Regions from separate parts of the Streptomyces sp. SAI-127 genome, predicted to be linked through region 3. Evidence: riboswitches for the same ligand, from Rfam matches in the RefSeq annotation. Region 3 holds a riboswitch; each other region holds the start of a gene.
What was found. Region 3 has a riboswitch for cyclic di-AMP ahead of M2157_RS08925 (LysM peptidoglycan-binding domain-containing M23 family metallopeptidase). Riboswitches for the same ligand answer to the same signal wherever they lie in the genome.
Positions count from the first base shown of each region.

Region 1: it holds a riboswitch for cyclic di-AMP, as region 3 does, so the genes downstream of both, M2157_RS27830 (transglycosylase family protein) here and M2157_RS08925 (LysM peptidoglycan-binding domain-containing M23 family metallopeptidase) in region 3, are expected to answer to the same signal.
Region 2: it holds a riboswitch for cyclic di-AMP, as region 3 does, so the genes downstream of both, M2157_RS40395 (C40 family peptidase) here and M2157_RS08925 (LysM peptidoglycan-binding domain-containing M23 family metallopeptidase) in region 3, are expected to answer to the same signal.
Region 4: it holds a riboswitch for cyclic di-AMP, as region 3 does, so the genes downstream of both, M2157_RS19485 (C40 family peptidase) here and M2157_RS08925 (LysM peptidoglycan-binding domain-containing M23 family metallopeptidase) in region 3, are expected to answer to the same signal.

Region 1 is NZ_JARXYJ010000001.1:6,059,330-6,066,288, reverse strand. Features, by position in the region: gene M2157_RS27850 (Ppx/GppA phosphatase family protein) at 1-478, opposite strand, end outside; gene M2157_RS27845 (DUF501 domain-containing protein) at 475-1,005, opposite strand; gene M2157_RS27840 (septum formation initiator family protein) at 1,036-1,512, opposite strand; gene eno (phosphopyruvate hydratase) at 1,629-2,924, opposite strand; gene M2157_RS27830 (transglycosylase family protein) at 3,217-3,894, opposite strand; cyclic di-AMP (ydaO/yuaA leader) riboswitch at 3,898-4,141, opposite strand; gene M2157_RS27825 (transglycosylase family protein) at 4,301-5,281, opposite strand; gene M2157_RS27820 (cytochrome P450) at 5,474-6,706, opposite strand; gene M2157_RS27815 (nucleoside triphosphate pyrophosphohydrolase) at 6,808-6,959, opposite strand, start outside.
Region 2 is NZ_JARXYJ010000001.1:8,776,145-8,783,103, reverse strand. Features, by position in the region: gene M2157_RS40405 (ATP-dependent Clp protease proteolytic subunit) at 61-696, shown strand; gene M2157_RS40400 (hypothetical protein) at 704-1,009, shown strand; cyclic di-AMP (ydaO/yuaA leader) riboswitch at 1,347-1,558, shown strand; gene M2157_RS40395 (C40 family peptidase) at 1,562-2,035, shown strand; gene M2157_RS40390 (DUF6328 family protein) at 2,130-2,732, shown strand; partial or broken gene M2157_RS40385 (LysE family transporter) at 2,668-2,865, opposite strand; partial or broken gene M2157_RS40380 (LysR family transcriptional regulator) at 2,981-3,936, shown strand; gene M2157_RS40375 (ATP-binding protein) at 3,908-4,366, opposite strand; gene M2157_RS40370 (helix-turn-helix transcriptional regulator) at 4,580-5,440, shown strand; gene M2157_RS40365 (DUF397 domain-containing protein) at 5,450-5,671, shown strand; gene M2157_RS40360 (8-amino-7-oxononanoate synthase) at 5,710-6,837, opposite strand.
Region 3 is NZ_JARXYJ010000001.1:1,878,302-1,885,260, forward strand. Features, by position in the region: gene M2157_RS08905 (Glu/Leu/Phe/Val dehydrogenase dimerization domain-containing protein) at 1-724, shown strand, start outside; gene M2157_RS08910 (TetR/AcrR family transcriptional regulator) at 775-1,383, shown strand; gene M2157_RS08915 (SGNH/GDSL hydrolase family protein) at 1,428-2,213, opposite strand; gene M2157_RS08920 (DUF6250 domain-containing protein) at 2,356-3,075, opposite strand; gene M2157_RS08925 (LysM peptidoglycan-binding domain-containing M23 family metallopeptidase) at 3,355-4,299, opposite strand; cyclic di-AMP (ydaO/yuaA leader) riboswitch at 4,304-4,473, opposite strand; gene M2157_RS08930 (alpha-galactosidase) at 4,771-6,846, opposite strand.
Region 4 is NZ_JARXYJ010000001.1:4,299,163-4,306,121, reverse strand. Features, by position in the region: gene M2157_RS19495 (hypothetical protein) at 123-476, shown strand; gene M2157_RS19490 (tellurite resistance/C4-dicarboxylate transporter family protein) at 454-1,437, opposite strand; gene M2157_RS19485 (C40 family peptidase) at 1,541-2,674, opposite strand; cyclic di-AMP (ydaO/yuaA leader) riboswitch at 2,683-2,851, opposite strand; gene M2157_RS19480 (ScyD/ScyE family protein) at 3,114-4,193, shown strand; gene pcrA (DNA helicase PcrA) at 4,257-6,761, shown strand; gene M2157_RS19470 (M23 family metallopeptidase) at 6,785-6,959, opposite strand, start outside.

The DNA.
Region 1 (6,959 bases), 4.2 Mb from region 3:
AGCGTGCGGCGCGCACATGGTCGTCGCCCACCACGAACTCCGTCGAACCACCGCCGATGTCCACCACGAGGTAGGGCCGGGCCAGGTGGTCGCTGCCCTTGAGCTCCTTGGTCGCCCCGGTGAAGGAGAACTCCGCCTCCTGGTCACCGGAGATGACCTCGGGCTCGACCCCGAGGATGTCGAGGACCCCGCGCACGAACTCGTCCCGGTTCTCCGCGTCCCGGGAGGCGGAGGTGGCGACGAACCGCAGCCGCTCGGCCCCGTGCTCCTTGATGACCGCCGCGTACTCCCGGCACGCGGCGAAGGTCCGCTCCAGCGCCTCGGGGGCGAGCCGCCCGGTCCGGTCGACGCCCTGCCCGAGCCGCACGATGGTCATACGACGGTCCAGGTCGACCAGTTCACCGGTCTCGGGGTCGCAGTCCGCGACGAGGAGCCGGATCGAGTTCGTGCCGCAGTCGACGGCGGCGACGCGGGTCACTGGGCGTCCTCCTCGGCGAGGGACACGCAGGCGCCCTTGCGCCACCACTCCGGCAGCATCGCGATCGCCTCGTCGCCCAGCGGGTTGACGCCCGGGCCCGCGGCGAGCGAGTGGCCCACCAGGACGTGCAGGCACTTCACCCGGTCCGGCATGCCGCCCGCGCTGGGGAAGCCCTCCAGCACCTCGATGGCGTCACGGCGGGCGATGTAGTCCTCGTGCGCGGCCCGGTACGCCGCCGCGAGCTCCGGGTCGGTCTGGAGCCGCTCCGTCATCTCCTTCATGACGCCGTTCGCCTCGAGGGTGCCGATCGCCGAGGCGGCGCGCGGGCACGTCAGGTAGTACGTCGTCGGGAAGGGCGTGCCATCGGGGAGGCGGGGGGCCGTCTCCACCACGTCCGGCTGACCGCAGGGGCAGCGGTGCGCGATCGCGCGCAGTCCGCGCGGCGGCCGGCCGAGCTGCTGCTTGAAGGCCTCGACGTCCGCGTCGGTCGGCTCGGTTCGCGGAGTGGAGGGCGGAGGCGTTTCCATGCCTGTCTTTCTATCGGTCCATCGGTCGGTTCACTGGTCGGAGGCGTCGGACTTGTCGACCCCGTCCCAGACGTTCGCGTACCAGGGGCGGTCCGCGGCCCCGAGGTCGGTGTGCGACTGCCTGGCCGCGTCCGGGTCGACCACGATGAAGCCCGTCTCGCCCGGCATCACGTAGTGCAGCCGCTGGCGGATCTGCTGCTCGGCGTACGTGTCGTCCTGCCAGCGCGCCTTGAGATCGCGCAGCTTCTCCACCCGCTCGGCGGCCTGCGCCTTCTCCCGCTGCAGATCGGCGATCTCGGCGCGCTGGGAGACGTACTGCCTTATCGGGTACGCCAGCGCCACCACCAGCGTGCACAGCACGAGCGCGAGCAGCGCGGCCCGGCCGGTCAGCCGGGAGCGGCGGGCCTGTCGCTTGGTCTGGGAGCGGTAGACACGGGCCGCGGTCTGCTCGCCGAGCAGTCTGATCCTGGTCGCGGTGGAGAAACGGTCCCGGTCCTTCACAGCCATCGGCTTCCGCCTCCCCTTCTACGTGCGTACGTCCCCGCACACGGTACGGGACCGGTACGGGGACGTACGTACGACTGGCTAGGGATTGACCCTGGTGGGGTCAGCCCTTGCTGTGCCTAATGGTTCGCAGAGCGAAACCGGGGGAACGCGCTGCGGCCGGCGTACACCGCCGCGTCGTCGAGGATCTCCTCGATGCGCAGGAGCTGGTTGTACTTGGCGACGCGCTCGGAGCGGGCCGGGGCGCCGGTCTTGATCTGGCCGCAGTTGGTGGCGACGGCGAGGTCGGCGATGGTGACGTCCTCGGTCTCGCCGGAGCGGTGGGACATCATGCACTTGAAGCCGCTGCGCTGGGCGAGCTCGACGGCGTCCAGGGTCTCGGTGAGCGAGCCGATCTGGTTCACCTTGACGAGCAGGGCGTTGGCGGCGCCGTCGTCGATGCCGCGGGCCAGTCGCTCCGGGTTGGTGACGAACAGGTCGTCGCCGACGATCTGGACCTTGTCACCGAGCTTGTCGGTGAGGACCTTCCAGCCGGCCCAGTCGTCCTCGAACAGCGGGTCCTCGATGGAGACGAGCGGGTAGGCCGCCACGAGCTCCTCGTAGTACTCCGTCATCTCGGCGGCGGAGCGGTCCTTGCCCTCGAACTGGTACTTGCCGTCCTTGTAGAACTCGGAGGCGGCGACGTCGAGCGCCAGGGCGACCTGCTCGCCGGGGATGTAACCGGCTTCCTTGATGGCCTCGAGGATGAGGTCCAGGGCGGCGCGGTTGGACTCCAGGTTCGGCGCGAAGCCGCCCTCGTCACCGAGGCTGGTGGACAGGCCCTTGCTCTTCAGGACCTTCTTGAGGGTGTGGTAGACCTCGGTGCCCCAGCGCAGCGCCTCGGAGAAGGACTCCGCACCGATCGGGGCGATCATGAACTCCTGGATGTCCACGTTGGAGTCGGCGTGCGAGCCGCCGTTCAGGATGTTCATCATCGGCACCGGCAGCAGGTGCGCGTTCGGGCCGCCCAGGTAGCGGAAGAGCGGGAGGTCGCTGGCCTCGGAGGCGGCGTGCGCGACGGCGAGGGAGACGCCGAGGATGGCGTTGGCGCCGAGCGAGCCCTTGTTGTCGGTGGCGTCCAGGTCGAACATCGCCTGGTCGATCAGGCGCTGCTCGGTGGCGTCGTAGCCGACCAGCTCCGGGCCGATCTGCTCGATGACGGCGAGGACGGCCTTCTCGACACCCTTGCCCTGGTAGCGGTTCGGGTCACCGTCGCGGAGCTCGATGGCCTCGAAGGCACCCGTGGAGGCACCGGACGGGACGGCGGCACGACCCGTGCTGCCGTCGTCGAGGCCGACCTCGACCTCGACCGTGGGGTTGCCTCGGGAGTCCAGGATTTCCCGGGCTACGACGACGTCGATGGACGGCACGAGCATCTCCTTCTTGGGGTGTGACACGGTCCGCCGGGACCGCGGTGGGTTCTGCGAGACCGAGCCTAACCGGCTCCGGGGGATCGGCCACCGTGTGGACCGCCCCGTGGACAGAACCGAGAGTAAATTGTTTCTGAACTGAACAAAGACGTCCCGGTGGCGGCGCATGAAAAAACCCCGCCCCGGTGCGTACGGGGGAACACGCACCGGAGCGGGGAGCCCGTGGGGACGGGGGGACCCTCACGAGGCCTTCATCGTGAAGGACACGGATGTGAGGGCGCTGTGGTTCAGCTGGGTCTTACTTCAGGTGCAGCTGCTGGCCCGGGTAGATGAAGTCGGCGTCGGTGACGATGTCCTTGTTCAGCTTGAACAGCTTCTGCCAGCCGCCCTTGACCTTGTGCTTCTCGGCGATCGAGCTGAGGGTGTCACCCTTGACGACCTTGTACTCGCCGTCGCCCTTCTTGACCTTCTTGCCGGTCGGGGTGGTGACGGTCTTCTTGGCCGCCGGGCGGTCGGTCGAACGGGACGCGCTCTGCTCCTCGGTCGAACGGCTGCTCGTGTTCGAGCTGCCGGAGGAGGACGAGCTGCTGCCGCCGCTGTAGGTGGCGCTGGACAGGCCCGTGCCGCAGACCGGCCAGGCACCCTTGCCCTGCGAGGCGAGGACCTTCTCGGCGACGGCGATCTGCTGGGACTTGCTGGCCTGGTTGGCCTGCGCGGCGTACTGCGTGCCGCCGTAGGCGGCCCAGGTGGAGGCCGAGAACTGCAGACCGCCGTAGTAACCGTTGCCGGTGTTGATGGACCAGTTGCCGCCGGACTCGCACTGGGCGACGGTGTCCCACTCGGAGGCGGTGGCGGCGGAGGCGTTGCCGGCCGCCATCAGCGGGGCGGCGATGGCGACACCGGTGACACCGGCGAGCGCGGCGGCGCGGGTGGCCTTGGACGGACGACGGTGCTTGCCCTTGCCCGAAAACAGCATGGTGGATCCCCTCACCGACGCCTGCGAGGTGAGCTGTCGGGTTCGGGCCGGTTGAGTTGCCCGGTCGCGCACCCTGCGGTGCGCGGCTTCACCCCAAGCCGGTTCCGGCGGCCTTTCGACCGTGAGACCCCGTGAGGCCTCTGCTGCCGGACCCGGCACTTACCTTGGGTCCCCCGCTCCTGCCTACGGCGCTTGACGCGACGACTGTTCCCGTACGGCCGCTGGCAGGATTCGGCGTTGCGACAGACGGGGCTCGGGTTGCCGAGCGGTGACGACCGTAGACACGCGCTCGGCGGAAATTCAAAGACGATCAGGGCTTCTGAGACTCATCCCACACTTTCACCAAAGTGGACATTCAGTGCGAAGTGTGACGCGAACTCCCGCTGTTTTTCTGGGCTTTTCAGCCCTATTCAGCCCCTGTGTCGAGCGTCTGACCGGCGACGATGTTGCTCGGGTCGGCCCCGATGCGGTCCTTGTTCTCGGCGTAGAGGGCGCGCCATCCGCCGTCGAGGCCAAGGGAGTCGGCGATGGAGGCGAGGGAGTCGCCCTCCTGGACGGTGTAGGTGCGGGCGGCGTGCCGGCCGGCCGCGGAGGAGGCCGTGCTCTTCGTCGCGACCTCCTCGGCGCTGCCGCCCCGGTGCTTGCCGGAGCCGAGTGCGCCGACGTCCACGAGGGCCGAAGAGCTGCCCTCCTGCCACGACTTGTCCGCTTCATCCTCTTCCGGGCTCACCACGGGCGAGCTGTCGGAACGCTGCGCTTCTTCCGTGGCGGATCCCTCGGAACCCGAAGAGTTCTTTTTGTCCGACTTGGCGGAACCATCGCCATTGCCGGAAGGGGTGGCCGATGGCGAGGGAGTCGCGGACGAACCGTCCAGCGCGTCGAGCAGACCGGAAGACTTTTCGGAGCCTGATGAGTTGGAGGAACCGGATGAATCGGATGAATCCGACGAGCCGGACGCCGAGGCCGAGGGCGTCCCGCTCTCCACACCCGTGTCGACATCGGCCGAGCTCGAGTCCTTGCTGAGACCGCCGAGCAGACCGCAGGTCGGCCATGCGGCGATGCCCTGGTCCGCGAGAAGCTTCTCGGCCACGGCTATCTGCTGGTTACGGCTGGCCAGATCAGCGGTCCTGGCGTATTCGAGGCCGCCGTACTTCTCCCAGTTCTCCTGGGACATCTGGAGGCCGCCGTAGTAGCCGTTGCCGTCGTTCGCGCTCCAGGAGCTGCCGCTCTCGCATTCCGCGACCCGGTCCCAGGTGGTGCCGGTGGCGGCGCTCGCTCCGGTCGCTCCGAGCAGTGGGATCGCGATGGCGGATCCCGTCACACCGGCCGCGACGAGGAGAGCCGGAGCCTGACGGGGGCGACGGTGACGACCGTTCCCGGAGAGCATGCGGGGACCTTTCCCGAGAGAGCAGGGACCTGCGCGGCCGGTGTTGCAGGGCACCGCGCTGGTCCGTGAACGTATAGGGATTCGATCACTTGTCACAAGTTAATGCCGCGTAGATCACGTGAAGATCACAGACTTGAGGGCGCGTCATGTTTACGCGGCCCCGCGCGGGGATAGGCCGGACCCCTCGGTCGATTACCGGACGGGCGTGAACTCCACGGGCAAAGTACGCAGTCCACGCATGATGAGCCCCCCACGCCAGCGCAAATCGGCTGAATCCACCGCGAGTTGCAGGTCCGGGAGACGGGTGAGGAGGGTGGCGAGCGCGGTCTGCCCCTCCAGGCGGGCGAGCGGGGCACCGAGGCAGTAGTGGATGCCGTGGCCGTAACCGAGGTGCTGATTGTCACGGCGGGACAGATCGAGCACATCGGGGTCTGCGAACCGCTCGGGATCCCGGTCCGCCGCCGCGAGCACGACGAGCACCGGGTCGCCGGCTGCGATGTCCTGACCGCCGATCCGCAGGGGTTCGGTGGCGAACCGCCAGGTGGCCAGCTCGACCGGACCGTCGTACCGCAGGAGCTCCTCCACACCGGTCTCCAGCAGGCCTCTTTCCCCGTCGGCCAGGGACTTCTGCAGCCGACTCCGCTGCTCGGGGTGGGTGAGGAGGGCGTACACGCCGTTCCCGATGAGATTGACGGTGGTCTCGAAGCCGGCGAACAGAAGGATGAAGGCCATCGCGGCGGCCTCGTTCTCGGTGAGGTGCTCGCCGTGGTCGGAGGCGCGGATCAGCCCGGAGATGAGGTCCTCGCCCGGGGCCGGCTCGTCGGGCAGTGCTTCCCGCTTGCGGTGGATGAGCTCGGCGAGATAGCCGCGCATCTTCTTCACGGACCGCGCGACCCCGCCCCGCGGGCCCCCTCCGTGGCGGATCATCATGCCGGCCCAGTCCCGGAAGTCGTCCTGGTCCTCTCGGGGGACGCCGAGCAGGTCGCAGATCGCGTAGATGGGGAGCGGGAAGGCGAAGTCATGGATGAGGTCGGCGGTGCCGGTGGCGGCGAACCCGTCGATGAGGCGGTCGGTCAACTCCTGCACCCGCGGCGCGAATTCGGCGACCCTTCTGGGCGTGAACGCCTTGCTGACGAGCCGTCGGAGCCTGGTGTGGTCCGGCGGGTCGATGTTCAGCAGATGCGTCATCAGCTCCGCCTTGCGCTCCCCCGGGATACCGGTCTTGCCCTTGGCGTGCGCGGGCTCGTCGTGGTGCGCCGGGTTCTTGCTGAGCCGCTGGTCGGCGAGGGCCTGCTTGGCATCGGCGTACCGGGTGACCAGCCAGGCCTCCACCCCGCTGGGCAGCCGGGTCCTGTGCACGGGGGCGTGCTCGCGGAGCCAGGCGTAGGCGGGGTAGGGGTCGGTGGCGAACTCCCAGGAGAACAATTGGGGGGCGGGAGTCGCGGCGGCGGCAACGGCAGGGGACGCGGGGGTGCCGGGGGTCGCGGGGTCGGCGAGGCCGGCTGGGTCGGCTGAGGGCTGGTCGGTCACTCCTTGACGTTTTCCGGCGGGTGGGGTGCCTCGACCTCCCGGATCGCGTCCCGGTACAGCCGGGCCGCCGCACGCAGGGCCGCCTCCGGATCGACGCCCTCCGCCTCGGCGCGGGCGGCCAGGACGAGGAGTTCGTAACCGATGCCCT
Region 2 (6,959 bases), 6.9 Mb from region 3:
TAACGTCACGTACGTCCTGTACATTTTTTACAGACAGCTTGCCGCGAGGAGGGGTACGCCATGGCCCGACCCACCGCCCGTTACGTCCTGCCCGAGTTCCACGAGCGCACGAGCTCCGGGCACAAGACGATGGATCCGTACTCGAAGCTGCTGGAGGAGCGGATCGTCTTCCTCGGGACCCAGATCGACGACATCTCGGCGAACGATCTGATGGCGCAGTTCATGTACCTCGAGTACCAGGACCCGGACCGGGACATCTCGCTGTACATCAACTCCCCCGGCGGCTCGTTCAGCGCGATGTCGGCGATCTACGACACGATGCAGTACGTCAGCTGTGACGTGGAGACGACGTGCCTCGGGCAGGCCGGCTCCTCCGCGGCCGTGCTGCTGGCCGCCGGCACCCCGGGCAAGCGCTCCGTGCTGCCGGGCGCGCGCGTGGTGATCCACCAGCCGGCGCTGAGCGAGCCGGTCCAGGGACAGGCAAGCGATCTGGCCATCCAGGCCGACGAACTGGTCCGGGTGCGGGCCCGCCTGGAGGAGATGCTCGTCCGGCACACCGGGCGCAGCCCCGAGCAGGTGAGCGTGGACATCGAGCGGGACAAGATCCTGGACGCGCAGGGCGCCCTGGACTACGGACTCGCGGACGCGATCGTCCCGAGCCGCAAGTCCTCGCGCCCCACGCCGGACGCGAGGTGAGCCGTAGATGGTGCCGGACCTTCCACCGCTGCCCGCGCTCACACGCGCCGAGGGCGAGCTGATCGACCGTTATCTCGACGTGGTCGACCTGCTGGGCCGGATCAACCCGGCCCGGCGCGAGGACACCTATGGCGGACTGCGCGCGGCGCAGGCGCTGGTGAGCAGGGCGGCCGAGCTGCGCGACGCGCTCGTGCTGATGCACGGCCGGGGCGAGCGCGAACTGCACGCCGCGACGCTGGCACGCGCGCTTCGGGTTCTGGACGGCGAGCGGCGCACGTCCCGGGTCACCGTGCCGCCGGAACCCGGCAATTGACGCACCGACAGCCTTTCCGGGCGTCCCGCGGTCTGACGGGGCGTCCGGAGGGCCTTTGAAACGGACCAAACGACGTACCACCATTTGCAGGAGGCGCGGCTCCTTTTTCGCGACCCCTCAAGTTGCGCAACGCGCGTAGTACGGGAGCGGAATGAGGAGTTTCTGTGCTGGTCCGGGGGGCCCCGGGGCCCTCGACACCCCTTCGTTCGAAGAGGTGTCCACCCGAACGGGTGAGTGGTGAGTAACAACACAAACCCCCGGTTCCGTTGGGTTTTTGGGACATCCGTGCGCCAAGATCCCTGTCTGACGACAAGCCCCCGCCACAGCGGCGGGGCGGTCCGGGCGGACGCCGAGTCCTGCCGCCGCCCGGATGACCGGTCGACAGAAGTGGATCGGCAGGAGTGGAGGACCCAGGCACGACGGGTCGCCGGGACGGTCACGCCATGACCGGGCCGAGCAGCCCTTGGGGTGAAGCCGCGTCAGCGGCCGGGCAACTTCGCCAGCCCGAATCCGACAGGTCATCCTTCACAGGCGGCTGACGAAGGGTTGCGCATGACTGCGCTCAATCGTGTCCCGTCGCTGATGGTCCGGGCCGGTACGGCCTCGGCCTTCGCCATCGCCGCCGTGGGCGGCTCCGTCGTGGTCCCGGGTGTCGCAGCCGACGCCGCCGCCGCGACGCCGGCGACGAAGGCACTCAAGGTCGCGGCCTCCAAGAAGGGCTCGCCGTACAAGTACGGCGCCACGGGACCCCGCCGCTTCGACTGCTCAGGGCTCACGCTGTACTCGTTCAAGAAGGCGGGCAAGAAGCTCCCTCGTACGGCGGCTCAGCAGTACAACAAGACCCGCCACATCGGCGCGGGCAGCCGCAAGGCCGGCGACCTGGTGTTCTTCCACTCGGGTTCGAACGTCTACCACGTCGGCATCTACGCCGGGAAGGGAAAGATCTGGCACGCCCCGAAGACCGGGGACGTGGTGAGGCTGCAGAAGATCTGGACCAAGAGCGTCTGGTACGGCCGGGTCAAGTGACGCCCCCGAGGGGGTGGCGGCGACCTGACCTCCCGCCGCCCCCTCGGGTCTCCCGGCACGCGTGACACGGGCTCAGGTGGTTACCCGTGGCGTCATGGCCGACCACCGCCCGTGCACCGCCCGCAACGAGACCCCGCTGGAGCGCGCCGACCGCAACTTCGGCGAGCTGCTCCAGGAACTGCGCGTCACCCAGACCGGGGTGCAGATCCTCTTCGCCTTCCTGCTGACCCTGGCCTTCACCCAGCGCTTCCCGTCCCTCGACACCTTCCAGCGCGCCACGTACGTCACCACACTGCTCCTCGCGGTACTCGCGGCGGCCCTGTTCACCGCGCCCGCCGCCCTGCACCGCTCGCTCTTCCAACGCGGTGCCAAGGCCCGCATCGTGCAGGTCTCCTCCCGGCTCGCCACGGTCGGCATGGGGGTTCTGGTGCTCGCGTTCACCGGGTCGGTGCTGCTCGTGGTGGACGTGACGACGGGCCGGGCCGGCGGAGTGGCCGCGGGCGCGGCGACCCTGCTGGTGTGCCTGGGCCTGTGGGGGCTGCTCCCCCGGCTGGTCCGGCGGGCGGGACTCGCCGAAGAACGCAGGACAGCACAGCCGCACCCGGCGCCTCCGTCGGCGAAGCGCGAGGTGGTCAGGCCGCGAGCAGCGGCTCGGCCAGGAGCATCACCCCGAGAACCGTCAGCGCGCCTGCGGTGACCCCGGCGACGGCCCGGGCCGCCCGCGGCCTGCGCAGCCACCTCCCCAGCCGGTCCACGAGCACGGCCACCCCCGGGAACCACACCAGCGCGAGAACGACCACGATCAGCGCGAGCAGCAGCGTCCTGGGCAGCGCCCGGAACAGCGCGGGCACGGCCGTGAGCACCGCGGCAACCCCGGCGAGGGCTACGATCCGTCCCTTTATGCGGGCCGGCCTGCCGCGAGAGAGCCGTCAGCAGGTATGTCGAATCACCTGGGTCTCCCTCAAGCACCCCTTTGGGCAGGCCTCGGTCCGGCTCGCCGCCCTGGATGCCGTCGCGGAGAAACGGGCTCGATCACCCGGGCCGCCGAGCGCCTCGGCTACAGAATGCGCCCACCCTCTCCCGACGGCCGACCAAGCTTCTCGTACGTCGCCACCGCGGCGCGCGGCTCACCGGTGCGGGTGAGTTGCTGGTGGCGCGGGCCCGCCGGGTGCTGGACGAGCTGGACCGGGCCCGGCATGAACTCGCCCGGCTGACCGGCCTGTCCGGTGGCACGCTGAGGCTGGGCACCTTCCAGACGGCGGGCATTCAGCTGCTGCCGCCGGTGCTGAGCACGTTCCGCCGGGCGTACCCGGACGTGGAGCTGTCGGTCGCCTTCCACGAACCCACGGCCGGGATCACCGCGGTGGCGGCCGGCGAGATCGACCTGGCGCTGACGCACGCCTACGAACCGGGCGAGCCCCCCTCCCTGCCGGCCACCCTGAGCGCGGAGCCTCTGATGACCGAGGAGCTGGTCCTCGTCACGGCCTCCGGGCATGCCCTCGCGGGCGGCTCGACGCGGCTGCCGCTGGCGGAACTCGCCGGTGAGCCGCTGATCAGCATGGCGCCGGATCATCCGGCCCGGCGGGAGGTGGAGGCGGTGCTGGCCCGGTCCGAGGCCACGCCGTCGGTGCTGGTGGCGACCCCGGGATACGCCCTGGTGTGCGCGCTGGCCAGCGCGGGGCTCGGGGTCGGGGTGGTGCCGGAGATGGTGGCTCTGACGGCGGCCACTCCGGTGGGAACGCGACTGCTGGCGGCCGGCGCGTCGCCGTACGATCTCGGTCGTCCACCGGACCGGTGAGGCGGCACCTGCGTCGGACGCCTTCCGGGCGCTGCTGCGGGGGGGTCGGCCGCGCGCGGCCGGTGTGAGCTCTGCTACGGCTCCTGCTGCCCCGCCGCCGTGACCGGCTGCACCGGTACCGTCCACGGGAGTTCGATGGAGACGGTCTTGCCGCCTTCCCTGGTGGGCCTGACTCTCAGCTTGCCGCCGCACTCGGCGGCGAGCCAGCGGATGATCACCATCCCCCGTCCGTTGTCCTGCTGGACCGCGGCCGGGAGGCGCTTGGGGAAGCGGGGGTGGCTGTCGGTCACCCCGATGCGCAGGTGTTCGTCACGGTCCAGCTCGATGTCCACCGTGAAGGTGGGTGACTGCCCGAAGGTGTGCTGTACGGCGTTGGTGGTGAGTTCGGAGACGATGAGCCGGACGGTCTCGGCGGCGTCCGTGGTGGACGGCAGCCCCCACTCCGCCAGTGTGCTCAGGACATAGGTGCGGGCCGCGGAGACCGAAGCGGGTTCGCTCGGCAGGGTGACGGATGCTTCCAGGTGGTCTGCCATGGCGACGTCGTCCCTTTCCCACGGGACCGAAGCCCGACACGGTGCGGAGGGTTCGAGTACGGTCCCGGACTGGTGGTTCTTCGTCAGAGTGCCATTACGGAGGCTGTGACGAGTGCCGATCCACCAAGATGTGCATATATCTGTCGCTCAAAGCGGTGAACTCTGCGACGCGAGACCGTATTTGGGCGGCTCGTAAGGAGTAAGGAGTAGCCCATGCAGCACGGTCCCGCGGTGCGCCGCCGGAAACTGGGCGCCGAACTGCGCGCGCTGCGCACGAGTGCGGGGCTCACCAGCGGTGAGGCGGCCCGGCTCGTGGGCTGGCACCAGTCGAAGGTGAGCCGCATCGAGACCGGTGCCAGCGGGGTGAAACCGGCCGATGTGCGGTTACTCCTCGACGCCTACCGCGTGGGGGACGCGAATCTGCGGGAGCTGCTGCTGGTATTGGCGGGCTCCGACGAGAGCGGTGGCCGGCATCACTGGTGGCACGCGTACCGTGGTGTCCTGCCGCCGACGTACCGGGACTTCATCAGTCTGGAGTCCCAGGCGAGCGCGATGCGCACACTGGAGACCTCGGTCGTGCCCGGGCTGCTGCAGACGCCCGAGTACGCCCGAGCGGTGACCCGGGCCGCGGTGGACGGCCTCGACGACGAACGTCTCGACGCGCTGGTCGAGGTCCGGCTGGCCCGGCAGGACATCCTCCGTGCGCAGCCGCCACTGGAGTTGAGCGCCGTGCTCGACGAGGCGGTGCTGCGGCGGGAGGTCGGCGGTCCCGAGGTGATGGCCCGTCAACTGATGAGGCTCGTGGAGGCGGCGCGGCTGCCTCAAGTGCGGCTGCAGGTGCTGCCGTTCACGGCCGGGGCGCATGTGGGGATCACCGGGCCTTTCGTAATCTTCTCATTTGCGCGCACTTCTGATCTGGATGTGGTTGTTCTCGACCACTTGACGAGTAGCCTCTATCTCGAGCGGAAAGAAGACCTCCAGGCCTACACCGAGGCCTTCAACACCCTTCAGGTCCGCGCCCTTTCGCCCGAGGACTCGTTGGATTACCTCGCCGGGATGGGTGCCGGCGCGTAAGGAGGCACCATGTCTGCACTGCCTCGGAACGTCATCTCCAGTACCGAACTGCCCGAGGTGCGCTGGCTGCGCAGCAGTTACAGCACCGGAGCGAACAACTGCGTCGAGACGGCGAGGCCGTGGGCCGGGCCATGTGCCGGGCTGCTCGCCGTGCGCGACTCCAAGAATCCGGACGGACCCGCGCTGCTCTTCTCCCCCGAGAGCTGGGCGGGCTTCACAGCCGCGTTCTGACCGTCAGTCCATCAGGAGCACGGCCGTGTCACGCCGACTCATGGTCGTGTTTCGCCGATCACACGCACAGCGCGTTCGATCTGCTCCTCGGAGAGGTCCGCGCGGGCGGTCAGCCTGAGCCGTGAGATGCCGTCGGGCACGGAAGGGGGCCGGAAACAGCCCACGAAGAGCCCGGCGGCACGGCAGTCGGCCGCCCACTGAACGGCCTCCTCCGGGGAGGGCGCGCGCACCGAGACCACCGCGGCGTCCGGACGTACCGCTTCCAGACCCGCGGCGGTCAGGCGTGCGTGCAGTCCGGTCGCCACTTCGCGCGCGCGTGCGGCCCGCTCGGGCTCACGGCCGAGCAGCCGCAGGGCCGCGAGGGCGGCTCCCGCCGACGCGGGGGCCAGACCGGTGTCGAAGATGAACGTCCGCGCCGCGTTGACCAGGTGCTCGACGACCCGTGCGGGGCCCAGGACAGCACCGCCCTGGCTGCCGAGCGACTTGGACAGCGTGACCGTGACGACCACGTCGTCGGCGCCCGCGAGTCCCGCGGCGTGCGGGGCCCCGCGGCCGCCGGCGCCGAGCACACCCAGGCCATGGGCGTCGTCGACGACCAGGCCCGCTCCGTGCTCCCGGCACGCCCCGGCGAGTCCGGCCAGGGGCGCCGCGTCGCCGTCGACCGAGAAGACCGTGTCGGACACGGCGACGGCGGGCCCGTCGTGCGTACCGAGCGCCTTGCGCACCGCGTCCGGGTCGGCGTGCGCGACGACCTGGGTCGTACCGCGGGCCAGCCGGCAGCCGTCGATGAGTGAGGCGTGGTTGCCCGCGTCGGAGACGATCAGCGAGCCGTGCGGCGCGAGCGCGGTGACGGCGGCCAGGTTCGCCGCGTATCCGGAGGAGAAGACGAGCGCCGCCTCGAAGCCGCAGAAGTCGGCCAGCTCGCGTTCGAGTTCGCCGTGCAGCTCGGTGGTGCCGGTGACGAGCCGGGACCCGGTCGCACCGCCGCCCCAGGTCCGCGCGGCCGCCGCGGCGCCTTCCACGACCTCGGGATGGCGGGCCAGGCCCAGGTAGTCGTTGCTCGCGAGGTCGAGCAGCGGCGAGTCGGCCGGACGCGGCCGCAGGGTCCGTACGAGTCCGGCCCGCCGGCGCGCCGCCGCCTGCTCGTCGATCCAGCCGAACGCCATGGGTCCTCCGGTGCTTTTGTAGACAACGGACAGACCCTAGCGGCAGCAAACGCTACCCACGGTGTGGCAATACCCACACGTCACAACGGGTGTGTTGTGCGATCCCTACCTTGGCCCGAGGC
Region 3 (6,959 bases):
CGCCGTCGAGGTCGACGGCATCGGGCTCGATGAACTGGCCGGCGGCTGCGGGGTCACCGAGTCGGTCCTCGCGGCCCTGGACCTGGCCGGGGTGCCGTACGCGGGCACGCGCGTGGCGGTGCAGGGCCTCGGCACCATGGGCGGGGCCACGGCACGCTTCCTCACGCGCGCGGGGCTCACCGTGGTGGCCGTCGCCGACATCAAGGGCACGGTCTTCAACCCCGCGGGGCTCGACGTCGAGGCGCTGCTGGCCGCCAGGGACGCCTACGGCACCGTGGACCGCTCGGCCCTGCGCCCCGCCGATCGCGAACTGCCCGGCGACGCCTGGCTGTCGCTCGACGCGGAGGTACTCGTGCCCGCGGCGGTGTCGTACACGATCGACACCGGCAACCAGGAGCGGATCAGGGCCCGTTGGATCGTCGAGGCGGCCAACATGCCGGTCCTGCCCGCGGCGGAGGCGCTGTTGGCCGCGCGCGGGGTCACCGTACTGCCGGACGTGGTGGTCAACTCCGGGACCAACGCCTGGTGGTGGTGGACCCTGTTCGGCGACATCGGCGCGGACGCGGACGAGGCCTTCGCGCACATACGGCGTTCCATGCGTGCCCTCGTCGAGCAGTTGCTGGCCCGCGCGGAGGCGGACGGGAGCTCGCCGCGCGCCGCCGCCCACGCCCTGGTGGCGGACCGGCTGCCGGTGATCGCGGACCGGTTCGGCTGGTACCGCTGACCTGGCCCCTCGGGGCGGCGCCCCACCGGGCGACGGCTTAGGGTGACCCCGTGGCGAGAGTGCGGTTGACAGTGGCCGAGCGGCGCGAGGAGCTGCTCCGGGCCGCCATCGAGCAGATCGAGGCGCGGGGCGTGGCAGCCGTCAGGATCGCCGACGTGGCCTCGGTGCTCGGAGTCAGCAACGCCCTGGTGCTCTACCACTTCTCCACGAAGGAGAAGCTGGTCGCCGCCGCGTTCACCTACGCCGCCGAGGACGATCTGGCCCATCTGCGCAAGCTCCTGGGCCGCCGTACCAGCGCCTTGCGTCGGCTGCGGGCGGCCGTTCGCTGGTACGCGCCGACGGGCCAGGCCAAGGGCTGGCGGCTGTGGATCGAGGGCTGGGCGGTGGCCCTGCGCGAGCCGGCGCTCCAGGAGGTCACCCGCGACCTCGACAGGCGCTGGAAGGCGGCCCTCGCGGAAGTGATCGCCGAGGGCGTGGCCGCGGGCGAGTTCGACTGCCCGGACCCGCAGGCCACGGCCCTGCGCCTCACCGCCCTCCTGGACGGCCTGGCCGTCCAACTGACGTCCTACGCGGGCGCGGTGCCCGGATCCCGGGCCCAGGCGTGGGTGGACGAGGCCCTGGCCCGCGAACTCGGGCTGGACGGCACGGGGTCCGCATAGCGGCGGAGAGGCGAAACCCGCCCGGCCCCGGTGCCGCGCGCAGCTCAAGCCACCGAAGCGATCCGGCTCTTGATGTCATCCGGCGACAGCACACCCTTGGCCGTCACGTGGTCCCCGGAGGACTCCCCCCGCAGCCGACGCCCGATCCACGGCACCAGATACTCCCGGGCCCAGTGGACGTCGTCCCGTCGCACGTCCAGCGGACCGCGCGGCGGAAGCGGCGGCCAGGGCTGGTCCGGGTCGGCCGGGACCTCGAGGCCGAGGACCTGGCCCGCACGGAGCGCCACACGCGTGTGCCCCTCCGGGGAGAGGTGCAGCCGGTCGCCGTCCCAGGCCCGCCGGTCCTGAATGGTCTTCAGGGACCACAGGTCGAGCACCGGGCAGCCGTACCGGTCGGCGACGGCCCGCACGTGTCCGTTGTACGTGGCGATCTTGCCCCGCAGATGCTTGAGCACGGGAACGCCACGCGTGTCGAAGCCGGTCGTCACCATGACCGTGCCGCACGCCTCGGTGAGCCGGGCGATCGCCCGCTCGAAGCGCTCGGCGACCTCGTCGGGGTCGGTACCGGGCCGGATGATGTCGTTGCCGCCGGCGCAGAACGACACCAGGTCCGGTGCCAGTTCGGCGGCCTGCGGAAGCTGGTCCTCGACGATCTGGTCGAGCAGCTTCCCGCGTACGGCGAGATTGCTGTACCTGAAGTCGCCCTCGGGCCGCCGGTCCGCGAGAAGTACCGCGAACCGGTCGGCCCATCCGACGAACGCCCCGTCGGGGCCGGGGTCGCCGACGCCCTCGGTGAAGCTGTCCCCCACCGCCACGTACGACCCGATCACTGAACTGCCGTCATCCTTCGAATCGTCTGCCACAGCCGTTCATGATTCACCTTCGAATGTGACCTACGCGACCGTAGGAAGGGCTTGACGGGCGGTGAGATAAGCCACGCTTAAAGTGTTCGCCAAACAAGGAATAGGTCTCTCATCGCGAACGTTGACGCTGCGACCGCCATACCCTGAACTCGCTGATCCGGAAGTGGCTCCAGGTGGTCCGGAACGCGAAGTGCCCCGTCGTATAAGGCTCCGGGTCGGTGTAGTCGAAGACGAGCCGCCCGTTGTCCCACCACTGCACCTTGGAGCCGTCGGAGACGATCCGCACCCGGTTCGGCTCGTTCGCGACGAGCAGCGGCTCGGTGTAGTCGTAGATCAGCGGCCGCACGCCGGACTCTCCGACATATCGGCGCAGCCGTGTCGTGGTGTTGTAGTTGGCGCCGTAGCCCGAGTAGTACGTCTTCAGGTAGTCGTACTCCGCGAGCGCCCCGCCCCGTCGGGTGGCGAAGAGGTCGTCGGGGGACCGCACGTCGACCGCGTTCCAGAAGTTGTTCAGATCGGACACCCGGTCGTTGGCCCCGCCCTCGGAGACAGGCGTGGCGGTGTACTCCAGGACGTACGGCCCTTCGAGCGGCTGCCTGAACCAGATCGTCGCGCCGGCGGGCACGTCGACCTCCAGTACTCCGCGCTGCGCGGTGACCGTGCCGCCCTGCTCCAGTTCGACGGCCCAGCGGCCGAGACCGTGACGGAAGTCGTCGTGCGCGATGAGGCGACGGTGGCGGGGCGAGGCGCTCGCGGTGGCCGCGGGGGCGAGGGCGGCCAGGGCGGCGCCGGCCGCGAGGGCTCCGAAGGCTCTACGGGTGGTCGTCATGCGAGAGCGTTCCTTCCGGGGACGGCTGAGAGTGGGTCGCAGAGAGCCGCGCACGGTCCGGGCGCCCCGGTGGTGCGGCAGCCGGAAAGCCTAGAAAGCGCTTGCCCTGCGGCGGAGTTCACTCTGTCCCCACCCTCCCCCACCTGTCGACGCCCTGAGCGCGCCTGCCACAAGAACGCAATGAAGTGATCATGAAGGCGCAGAGCCGCTCCGAGTGGGAACACCGAAGGCCGGACCCGGGGATCGGGGTCCGGCCTTCGGTGGCACAGGGGGGCGTTGTCAGCCGACGGCGACGCCCTTCGAACGGAGGTAGGCGACCGGGTCCACGTCGGAGCCGTAGTCCGGCGTGGTGCGGATCTCGAAGTGCAGGTGCGGGCCGGTGACATTGCCGGTCGCGCCGGAGAGGCCGATCTGCTGACCCTCGGTCACGGTCTGGCCGGCCGAGACAGAGAGCTGGGACAGGTGGGCGTACTGCGCGTAGTAGCCGTCGTTGAGCTTGATGACGACCTGGTTGCCGTAGGCGCCACCCCAGCCCGCGGAGACGACCGTGCCCGCGCCCACGGCCTTCAGCGAGGTACCGGTCGGGACGACGAAGTCGACGCCGGTGTGGTAACCGCTGGACCACATGCTGCCCGCCACGCGGTAACCGGTGCCGATGGTGGCGCCGGTGACCGGCAGGGTGTAACCGCTGGAGCTCGTGGTGTTCGAGCTCTGGGTCGCGGACGTCGACTTCGAGGACGACTTCGACTCCGCCTTCTCCGCCTTCTCCGTCTTCTTCGCCTTCGAGGAGGACGAGGGAGCGGAGGACTCGGTCTTCGTCGTGCTCGTCCTGGCCTTCTTGCCGATCGAGAGCTTCAGACCGGGGTGGATCAGCGACGGGTCGTCCCCGATGGCCGAGCGGTTGTCGGCGTACAGCTTCTTCCAGCCACCACTGACGTTCTGTTCATCGGCGATCTTCGAAAGATAGTCGCCGGCGCGCACCGAATAGGTGCGCACCGTAGAGGTCTTCGCGGTGTCCTTCTTCGCGGCCGTCTTTTCGGCGGACTTCTGCGTGACCGGAAGCGACTGAACGGCCTTTTCCGATACGGACTGGGGGGTGGCGGCGTGAGCGCCGGTGGCCCCCATGAGCGGGAGGGCGAGAGCGGCGCCTCCGGTTCCGGCGACGGCTATCGAGCGGGCGAAGCGCTGGGACTTCGGACGGCGGTGCTTACCCTTCGCGGGCATGGTGAATTCCTCTCCGGCGCCTGCGAGGTGAGCTGTCGGGTGCGGGCTGGAGATGCCCGGCCGCGTCGAGACGCGACTTAACCCCAAGCCGTTCCGGAGACCGGAACAGGCGGAACTACCTGTGGGTCCCCCGCTCCTGCCGTGCACGGGTGTGTGAGTGAGCGGAATCCGTTCGGCGGCAGGATTGGGCGTCCGACCGGATCGGTGGCGAACGTAAGCGAACAAGACGCAAAGGGACAAGTGAGAGGTTCCCTGTGCGCGCGTTTCTCTTGATCCCTTATGAGAATTACCGGTCACCCTGCGTGAATCGGACGCCCGTAACCTGGACCGAATCCCCTTGAAAAACCTGCGAATTACGTGAACATGACGGGCGACACACCGTCACGGATATGACGCTCCTCACGTCACGAATTCACAGGAACCCTGATTCCGGAAGGAGTTGGAAGGAAGCTATTAATTCGGGCAGAAGCCCTAGATGCGGCGCAGTCGGATAACCGTCGCATCGAGGTCGCCACGCAAACCGGTACGAAGGCCGTGATGCAGCAACACGGCCCCTCGGTGCACTTCGCCCGTTTCGGGGCATTCGTACGACGCTGTCGGGTCAAGTCCGCGCAGCCGCAGCGCCGGGACGGGCTCGCCGTACTTCTGCGCCTGGAGCCAGGCGAGGACCACGGTCTCGTCCCCGAGGACGTACTGCACCGCGCTCAGTCCGCCCCGCGGAGGCCGCAGCCGGTAGAGCTCGCCACGCTGCACCAAGGGCCGGATCTCCTTGTAAAGGGCCACCCACCGCCCGGCCTCGGCGAGCTCCTCCTCGGTCCACTCCGCGAGGTCACCGCCGACCCCGAGCACTCCGGCCATCGCGCTCACGAACCGGAACCGCAGCGAGCTCACCCGGTCGTTGAGCTGGGTGTTGGGGCTGTCGGTGACCCAGGCGGCCATCACGCGCGCGGGGTGGATCTGACTGAAGCCGTACTGAATGGCGAGGCGGTCGAGCGGGTCGGTGTTGTCCGAGGTCCACACCTGGTCGGTGCGGCTGAGCACCCCGAGGTCGATCCGGCCGCCGCCACCCGAGCAGGACTCGAAGGCGACGCCGGGGTGGGCTTGCCGCAAGCGGTCCAAAAGGGCATAGAAGCCGTGGACATGGTCGACCCACAGACGCTGCGGATAGGGGTCGCCGGGCCAGCCGGCATCCGTGAAGCAGCGGTTGAAGTCCCACTTCACATAGTCGATCGGGGCCGAGGAGAGCAGGGTGTCGAGCTGCCCCCACAAATACTCCTGGACGTCCTCACGCGCGAGATTCAGCACGAGCTGATTGCGGAACTCCGTCCGCTTTCGTCCGGATTGGTACTGCACCCAGTCCGGGTGGGCGCGGTACAGCTCGCTGTCCGGGTTGATCATCTCCGGCTCGACCCAGATGCCGAACTGCATGCCGAGCCCGTGCACGTACTCGCCGAGCGGCTTGAGGCCGTTCGGGAAGCGGTCGGGGTTGGGCGCCCAGTCGCCGAGCCCGGCCCGGTCACTGGTGCGGGCACCGAACCAGCCGTCGTCGACGACGAACAGCTCGACGCCCATCGCCGCGGCCCGCCGGGCGAGGGTGCCCTGCTGCTCCTCGGAGATGTCGAAGTTGGTGGCCTCCCAGGAGTTGAACAGCACGGGCCGGTCCTCGTCCGCGCCCGGGATGACGTACGCCCGCTGGTAGGCGTGCCAGGCACGGCTCGCCCCGCCGAACCCGCCGTCGCTCCAGAGACCGGCGAACACGGGGGTCGTGAACGACTCCCCGGCCGCCAGCAGGAGCAGACCCGAGTCGTCGTATCCGGCGCCCCCGGTGATCTGCACGCGCGCGTCGGGGAGTTGCGCGACGGCGATCCGCCAGGACCCCGACCAGCCGAGGGCGACGCCGTAGACCTCACCGCGCTCCTCGGTGGCGTCGGTGTCGAGGGCGACCCAGGGCAGGTGCTGGTGCCCGGTGTGGCCGCGGCGGCTGCCGATGACCTTCTCGCCGTAGGTGAGGGGGGTCCGCGTGAGCAGGGATTCGGCGGCCCAGCGGCCGTGCAGCTGGGACAGCCGCCAGCCGTCCTCACGGTCGGGCAGGGTCCAGGTGGCGGAGTCGGCGCGCAGCAGCTCGACGGGGGCAGGGCCCTGGTTGTCCAGGGTCACCCAGCGCTCCAGGACGTCGTGGCGCATCCGGTAGTGCAGCGTCACGGTCAGCCCGCCGTCACGGAACCGCAGCCGCAGCTCGTCGCCCTCCGTGTCGTACGCCTCGAAGCTCCACTCGGTGCCGCGCCGCTCGTCGGTGCGCACGGACAGGGCCGGGCGTGCGAAGCGGGGGCCGCCCTCGACGGGGTACTCCTCGCGTCCGTCGAGCGGGGCCTCGAAAGGCCGGTACTCGGGCAGCGGGCTCACCGCGAGGGCCTCGGCGTCAGCGAGGGCGATCCGCGGGCCCCAGTGCAGGTGCAGCAACTCGTCCTCGGCGGTGAGGTGCAGGGCGTAACTGCTGGCCGGCCCGGACAGAATCCATGTACGGCCGTTCTCGGCGATCTCCAGCATCGTGCTTCCCTCACAGATTCGAACAGGTGCCAACAGGTGCACTCAGGCGCCAACATCATCAATGGCCACCCGCCCCGGGTGCAACGGCTGTGGACAAGTCATTGCCGGCCCTG
Region 4 (6,959 bases), 2.4 Mb from region 3:
CTGACCGAAGTCGGGATTCCGGGACACGTGGCGGGTGCCGAGTGCTATGGGCCGCATATATGCAAGGTCTCTCGAGGGGCCGGTGCGGGTGCTCCTCGGGGCCCGGCATAGGCTCCGGCCTCATGGACGTACTCATCCATCTCTTCGTCGGCCTGCACATCATCGGCATCGCCGCGCTGCTCGGCGGCTTCCTCACGCAGATGAAGGCGATGGGCCGGGGCACCGCCCGGTTCGTCCCCGCGATGCTGCACGGTGCCGCGACGATGCTGGTCACCGGGGTGATCCTGGTCGGCCTCAACCAGGCCGACGACCAGCACGTCAACAACATCAAGATCGGCGTGAAGCTCGCCCTGCTGATCGTGATCCTCGGCCTCGTCTATGTGAAGCGGGACGACGAGAAAGTGGACAAAAGCCTGTTCGGCCTGGTCGGCGCGCTGACCACGGCCAACATCTTCATCGCGGTGCTGTGGACCTGACGGCGGCACGGGCGGCGTCGACCGCCCCCGCGGCGACGGCCGACCAGGCCGCCACCGAGATCCACAGCAGCACCTCACCCGGAGTCCCGAGCCACGGGACATCCACGTCGGCGGCGACCGACAGGGTCGCCACCGCGGTCATGCCCATGGGGAACACGGTGGCCCAGCGGCGCGCGTCGTAGCGCGGGCGCGGGCGTACGAACTCGGCCACCAGCAGTACGGCGTACCAGGCCAGGCCGAGCACCAGCAGCGCCACGGTCACCGCACGCAGGACGCCGCGGTCGTCGTCGTTCCACAGGTACAGGCGCGCGCTGTCGGCGGCGATCAGCTGCGCGCCGGCGAGCGCCGAGAGGGCGAGCGCGCCGCCCGCGATCCACTGGTCGCCCGGCCCCTCCAGCACCTGGCGCGGGTCGAAGCGGAAGAGCGCGACGCCGTAGAGGACCAGGCCGAGCCAGAACAGTACGAGCGCCGAGTGCGCAAGCCATGCCGCCGACTCGGCAGCGGCGAGCGTGGCGCCGAGGACCGCGAGGCCCTGGGTGGCCACACAGCCGAGGAACACCCCGCCGGGCATCCGCCGCTTCCAGTTCCCGACGACGAGCACGATCAGCACCGGCCACAGCAGCGCGGACAGTGCCAGCAGTGCCTCGGCGAGGGTCTGCCGGCCGAGCGCGGAGAAACGGGTGCCGAGCACGGTGGTCGCCGCCACGGCCGTCAGGGCGCCCGGTGTCCCGGCGTCCGCGAACCATCGCGCGCGCTCCCGCAGCAGTCGTAGGGCGAAATCGGCGGCCAGCCCCAGCCAGGCCGCGCAACCGAGCACCAGGGCGATCCGGGACAGCGTCTCGTAGCCGGTCAGATGCAGCCCGACCGACACGATGCCGGTCGCCATCACGGCGGCCCCGGCCGCGGGCGGGCGCTGCGTCCACCGGACGCGCAGGGGAGAGTGCGGAGAGGTGCCGGACATGTGCCGATGCTAGGAAGCTCAGCGTGCCGTGCCGGCGGGACGCGCACGCGCGCGGGCGGAAAGAGCCGAAATACGCCCGCGCGCTTGTCGTGACCGGCGTGCCTCAGGCCGGGCGCACCACGCTGTGGATCGCCGACTCGCCGTCGTAGTAGATCGACTCCTCGCGGACGTACGCGCCCGGCTTGGGGGCGTGGATCATCATGCCGTTGCCGATGTAGAGGCCGACGTGGCTGATGTCGTCGTAGAAGAAGACCAGGTCACCGGGCTGAGCGTCGGCGAGGGAGACCGTGGTGCCGGCGTTGACCTGGTCGTAGGTGACGCGGGGGAGGTCGACGCCGGCGGCCTTCCAGGCGGCCTGGGTGAGGCCTGAGCAGTCGTAGGAGTCGGGCCCGGTGGCGCCCCAGACGTACGGCTTGCCGATCTGCGCGCGGGCGAAGGCGAGGGCCTTGGCGGCCTTGGTGGCATACGAGGAGTCGGTCGGCGTCGACGTGCTCTCCTGCGGGGCGGTGGCCTCCTGCGCGGCCTCCGCCGCCGCTGCCTGCTGCTGCGCCAGCTCCGCCGCCTTGCGGGCCGCCTCCTCCTGCTTCTGCTTCTCGATCGCCGCGAGGCGCGCCTTCTCCTGGGCCGTCAGCTCCGACAGGATCTCGCGCGCGTCGGAGAGCTTCTTCTGGACGGTCGCCTTGGCCGTCTTCAGGTCGCTCTGCGTCTCGGTGAGCGTCTGAAGGCTCTGGGAGGCCTCCTGACGCTTCTTCATCGTCGCGGACTGCTCGGAGACGTAGTCGTCGACCGCGCCCTTCTGGCGGTCCGTCAGACGCGCCATCAACTGCGTCTCGTCGAAGTAGTCCTGCGGAGTGTCGGCGAGCAGGAAGGTCGCCGTGCCGGAGGCCCCGGCGCCGGTGCGGTACTGGGCGGCGGCGAAGGAACCGAGCTCCTCCCGCGCCTGGTTGAGCTTCTGGGTGCGCTGGGCGACGTCGTCGAGGAGCGTGTCGACCTGCTTGCGCTGCTTGGCCGTCTTCTCCTTGGCCGCGTTGTAGTTGTCGGTCGCCGACTCGGCCTGGCGGTAGAGGTCGTCGACCTTCTTCTCCACCTCTTCGAGACTCGGCCTGTCATCGGCCGGCGCGGCGTTCGCCGACTGGGACAGCAGGGCCACGGAGGTGAGGGCGGCCGTCGCGAGGGCCGGGGTCCGTATGCCTGCTACGCGCGTACCCACAGGACGCGACTTGCGGTGCGACGCCAAGGGAGGCGACTCCTTCCGTGCTCCGCCTGCCGAGTTAGCTGTCGGGTTCGGGCGGCATGCTTCGGAAGGTTTGCCCTACGGCGCTCCCTGCGCGGGAGTCGGCCGATTCACCCCAGGTATCGGTGGGTCCCCGGCTCCGGGCGCGCGGCGGCGCTGCGGACTCGGCGGAGGCCGTGCGGCCCGGCGACGTTCGCCGGTGGGGGTCGTACGGCCTGCCCGAACGGTAGCCAACGGGTGTGGCCCCTGTGAAGGTTGATGTTCGATATGCCCGATACATTTTCGTGACCTTGGCCTCGTGCATAGCTCCACGTGGTCAATCCGGAGTGATCTGCAACGACTTGTGCGTATTTTCGCCGGAGTGACGGCGTCCGCCCGCTTCGTGGGTCTAACTTCCAGCCAACCGCGGTGGGGTGCCGCGGCCGGTGGGAGGGGTACGGCCATGAGGATGCGCACAGGACTCGTCGTCGCCACGTCGGTCGCGCTCGCCGCCGCCGCGGGAATCGCGCCCGCGACAGCGACAGCGGGGCACGGCGGAGGCAAGCCGGTGATCCGCGTGATCGCCAAGGGCCTCGACAACCCGCGCCAGCTCTCCTACGACGACGGGCATCTGTACGTCGCCGAGGCGGGCCGGGGCGGCAGGAAGTGCGTCGGCGAGGGCCCCGAGGGGCCGACCTGCGTCGGACTCAGCTCCGCCGTCACCAAGATCTACTGGGACGGGGGCGCGTGGAAGCACCGCCGGGTGGTGCAGGGGCTTCCCTCGGGCGCCGCCCCCGACGGCGGCTTCGCGACCGGCGTGGACGGCGTCTCCGCGCTCCACGGCGAGGTCTGGGGCGTCGAGACCTACGCCCCGCCGGAGGCCGGGGTGCCGACGAAGCCGCCGTGGAACGCGCTCGGCAAGCTGCTGCGCGTCGGCCACGGCACGGCGCGGATCGCCGCGGACATCACCGCCGTGGAACTGAAGTACAACCCGCACAAGGCGTCGGTGGAGTCCAATCCGTACGCCGTCCTCGCCCTCCCCGACGGCCGCCGGATCGTCGCGGACGCGGCCGGGAACGACCTGGTCGTCGTCTCGCCGCACGGCAAGGCGCGGCCCTTCACGGTCTTCCCGGACCACGACGGGAACCAGTCCGTCCCGACGTCCCTGGCGCTCGGCCCCGACGGCAAGCTCTACGTCGGCGAACTGAACGGCGAGGCGGCGAAGCCCACCGCGCGCGTGTGGCGCGTCGACCCCTGGACCGGCAAGATCCTCGGCTGGAAGTCCGGCTTCGGCTCGATCACGGGCCTCGCCTTCAGCGACGACGGCGGGATGTACGTCAGCCAGCTCTTCGCCGGCGTCGTGACCAAGGTCTCGCACGGCAAGCGCACGAACGTGAAGGTGCCGTTCCCGGCGGGCGTCGCCGTCGACTCGTACGACGGCAAGGTCTACGTCTCGGCCTGGTCGATCGCGGACCGTGACGGGACGGTTCTGGAGGGCAGGAAGACGCCGGGCGGCCAGGTCTGGAAGATCATCGGCTTCTGATCCGAGTGGATGTTCTCGGGGCGGCGGCGGTGTGTCAGTGGGGCACCCTAGACTCGGAGAGCGATGAGCAGCCTCTTTGACGACAGCTTCCTGGCGGACCTCCAAGCCCCTCGGGCCCATGGGGAAGAACCGCCGCCGCCCGAGGACGAGCACGTGCCGGAACCCGTTCCGGACGATCTGTTCGGTGGGAAGTTCGACGTGCCCCCGGACCGGGACGCGTACTACCGCGACGGCGCCCCCCGCCCGGTGGTGGACCCGGCCGCGCTCCTGGACGGGCTGAACGAGAACCAGCGCGCGGCCGTGGTGCACTCCGGCACCCCGCTGCTCATCGTGGCCGGCGCCGGCTCCGGCAAGACCCGGGTACTCACCCACCGCATCGCCCATCTCCTCGGCGAGCGCAACGTCCACCCGGGCCAGATCCTCGCGATCACCTTCACCAACAAGGCCGCGGGCGAGATGAAGGAGCGCGTCGAGCACCTCGTCGGGCCGCGCGCGAACGCGATGTGGGTGATGACCTTCCACAGCGCGTGCGTGCGGATCCTGCGGAGGGAGTCGAAGAAGCTCGGGTTCACCTCCTCCTTCTCGATCTACGACGCCGCCGACTCCAAGCGGCTGATGGCCCTGGTCTGCCGCGACCTGGACCTCGACCCCAAGCGGTTCCCGCCGAAGTCCTTCAGCGCCAAGATCAGCAACCTGAAGAACGAGCTGATCGACGAGGAGGACTTCGCCGCCCAGGCCGCCGACGGCTTCGAGAAGACCCTCGCCCAGGCCTACGCCATGTACCAGTCGCGGCTGCGCGAGGCGAACGCCCTCGACTTCGACGACCTGATCATGACCACGGTCAACCTCCTCCGGGCGTTCCCCGATGTCGCCGAGCACTACCGCCGCCGCTTCCGGCACGTCCTCGTCGACGAGTACCAGGACACCAACCACGCGCAGTACGCGCTCGTGCGCGAGCTGGTCGGTACCGGCGAGCACCCCGTCGACGTACCGCCGGGCGAGTACGACCTGCCGCCCGCCGAGCTCTGCGTCGTGGGCGACGCCGACCAGTCGATCTACGCCTTCCGCGGCGCGACGATCCGCAACATCCTCCAGTTCGAGGAGGACTACCCGGACGCGACGACGATCCTCCTGGAGCAGAACTACCGCTCCACGCAGACGATCCTCACCGCCGCCAACGCCGTCATCGAGCGCAACGAGTCCCGCCGCCCCAAGAACCTGTGGACCAACGCGGGCGCGGGCGCGCGCATCACCGGCTATGTCGCCGACACCGAGCACGACGAGGCGCAGTTCGTCGCCGACGAGATAGACCGTCTCACCGACGCGGGCGACGCGAAGGCCGGCGACGTGGCCGTCTTCTACCGTACGAACGCCCAGTCCCGCGTCTTCGAAGAGGTCTTCATCCGCGTCGGCCTGCCCTACAAGGTCGTCGGCGGCGTCCGCTTCTACGAGCGCAAGGAGGTCCGGGACGTCCTGGCCTACCTGCGCGTCCTCGCCAACCCGGAGGACTCCGTGCCGCTGCGCCGGATCCTCAACGTCCCCAAGCGCGGCATCGGCGACCGTGCCGAGGCGATGATCGACGCCCTCTCCCAGCGCGAGAAGATCAGCTTCCCGCAGGCCCTCAAGCGCGTCGACGAGGCGTACGGCATGGCCGCGCGCTCCACCAACGCCGTGAAGCGGTTCAACGTGCTGATGGAGGAGCTCCGGACCATCGTCGAGTCCGGCGCGGGCCCCGCGACCGTCCTGGAGGCGGTCCTCGAACGCACCGGTTATCTCGCCGAGTTGCAGGCCTCCACCGACCCCCAGGACGAGACCCGCATCGAGAACCTCCAGGAACTCGCCGCCGTGGCCCTGGAGTTCGAGCAGGAGTCCGGTGCGGCCGGGGAGCCCGCGGAAGGCGAGGCGCCGGCCCCGGTCGGGCTCGCGGCGTTCCTCGAGCGGGTCGCCCTGGTCGCCGACTCCGACCAGATCCCCGACGAGGACGAGGACGGCTCCGGCGTCATCACCCTGATGACCCTGCACACCGCCAAGGGCCTGGAGTTCCCGGTCGTCTTCCTCACCGGCATGGAGGACGGCGTCTTCCCGCACATGCGCGCTCTCGGCCAGACCAAGGAACTGGAGGAGGAGCGGCGGCTGGCCTACGTCGGCATCACGCGTGCGCGTGAGCGGCTGTATCTGACCCGGTCCGCCCTGCGCAGCGCGTGGGGGCAGCCGTCGTACAACCCGCCCTCCCGCTTCCTGGAGGAAATCCCGGCGCAGCACGTGGACTGGAAGCGCACGGGTCCGACAGCCGCTCCCGCGGGACCGGTCTCAGGTGTCGCCGCCTCGCTGTCGTCCTCCCGTTCCCGCTCCTCGGCTTCGGGCGCGTCCGGCTTCGCGACGCGCAGGACCTCGGAGAAGCCGGTGGTGTCACTGGCCGTCGGCGACCGTGTCACCCACGACCAGTTCGGGCTCGGCACGGTGGTCGGGGTGAAGGGCACGGGGGCGAACGCCGAGGCGACGATCGACTTCGGGGAAGCGAAGCCGAAGCGGCTGCTGCTGAGGTACGCGCCGGTCGAGAAGCTGTAACCGCGGGGGCTGGGCCCGAGGTTCTACGTCGGGTCCAGCCCGTGGCTGCGCAGCCACGGCAGCGGGTCTATGGCCGAACCGCCCGCCGGGTGCACCTCGAAGTGCAGGTGGGGGCCGGTCGAGTTGCCGGAGTTGCCGGAGTACGCGATCGGGTCGCCGGCCTTGACCGTCGTACCGGAGGCGACGCGGTAGCTGGAG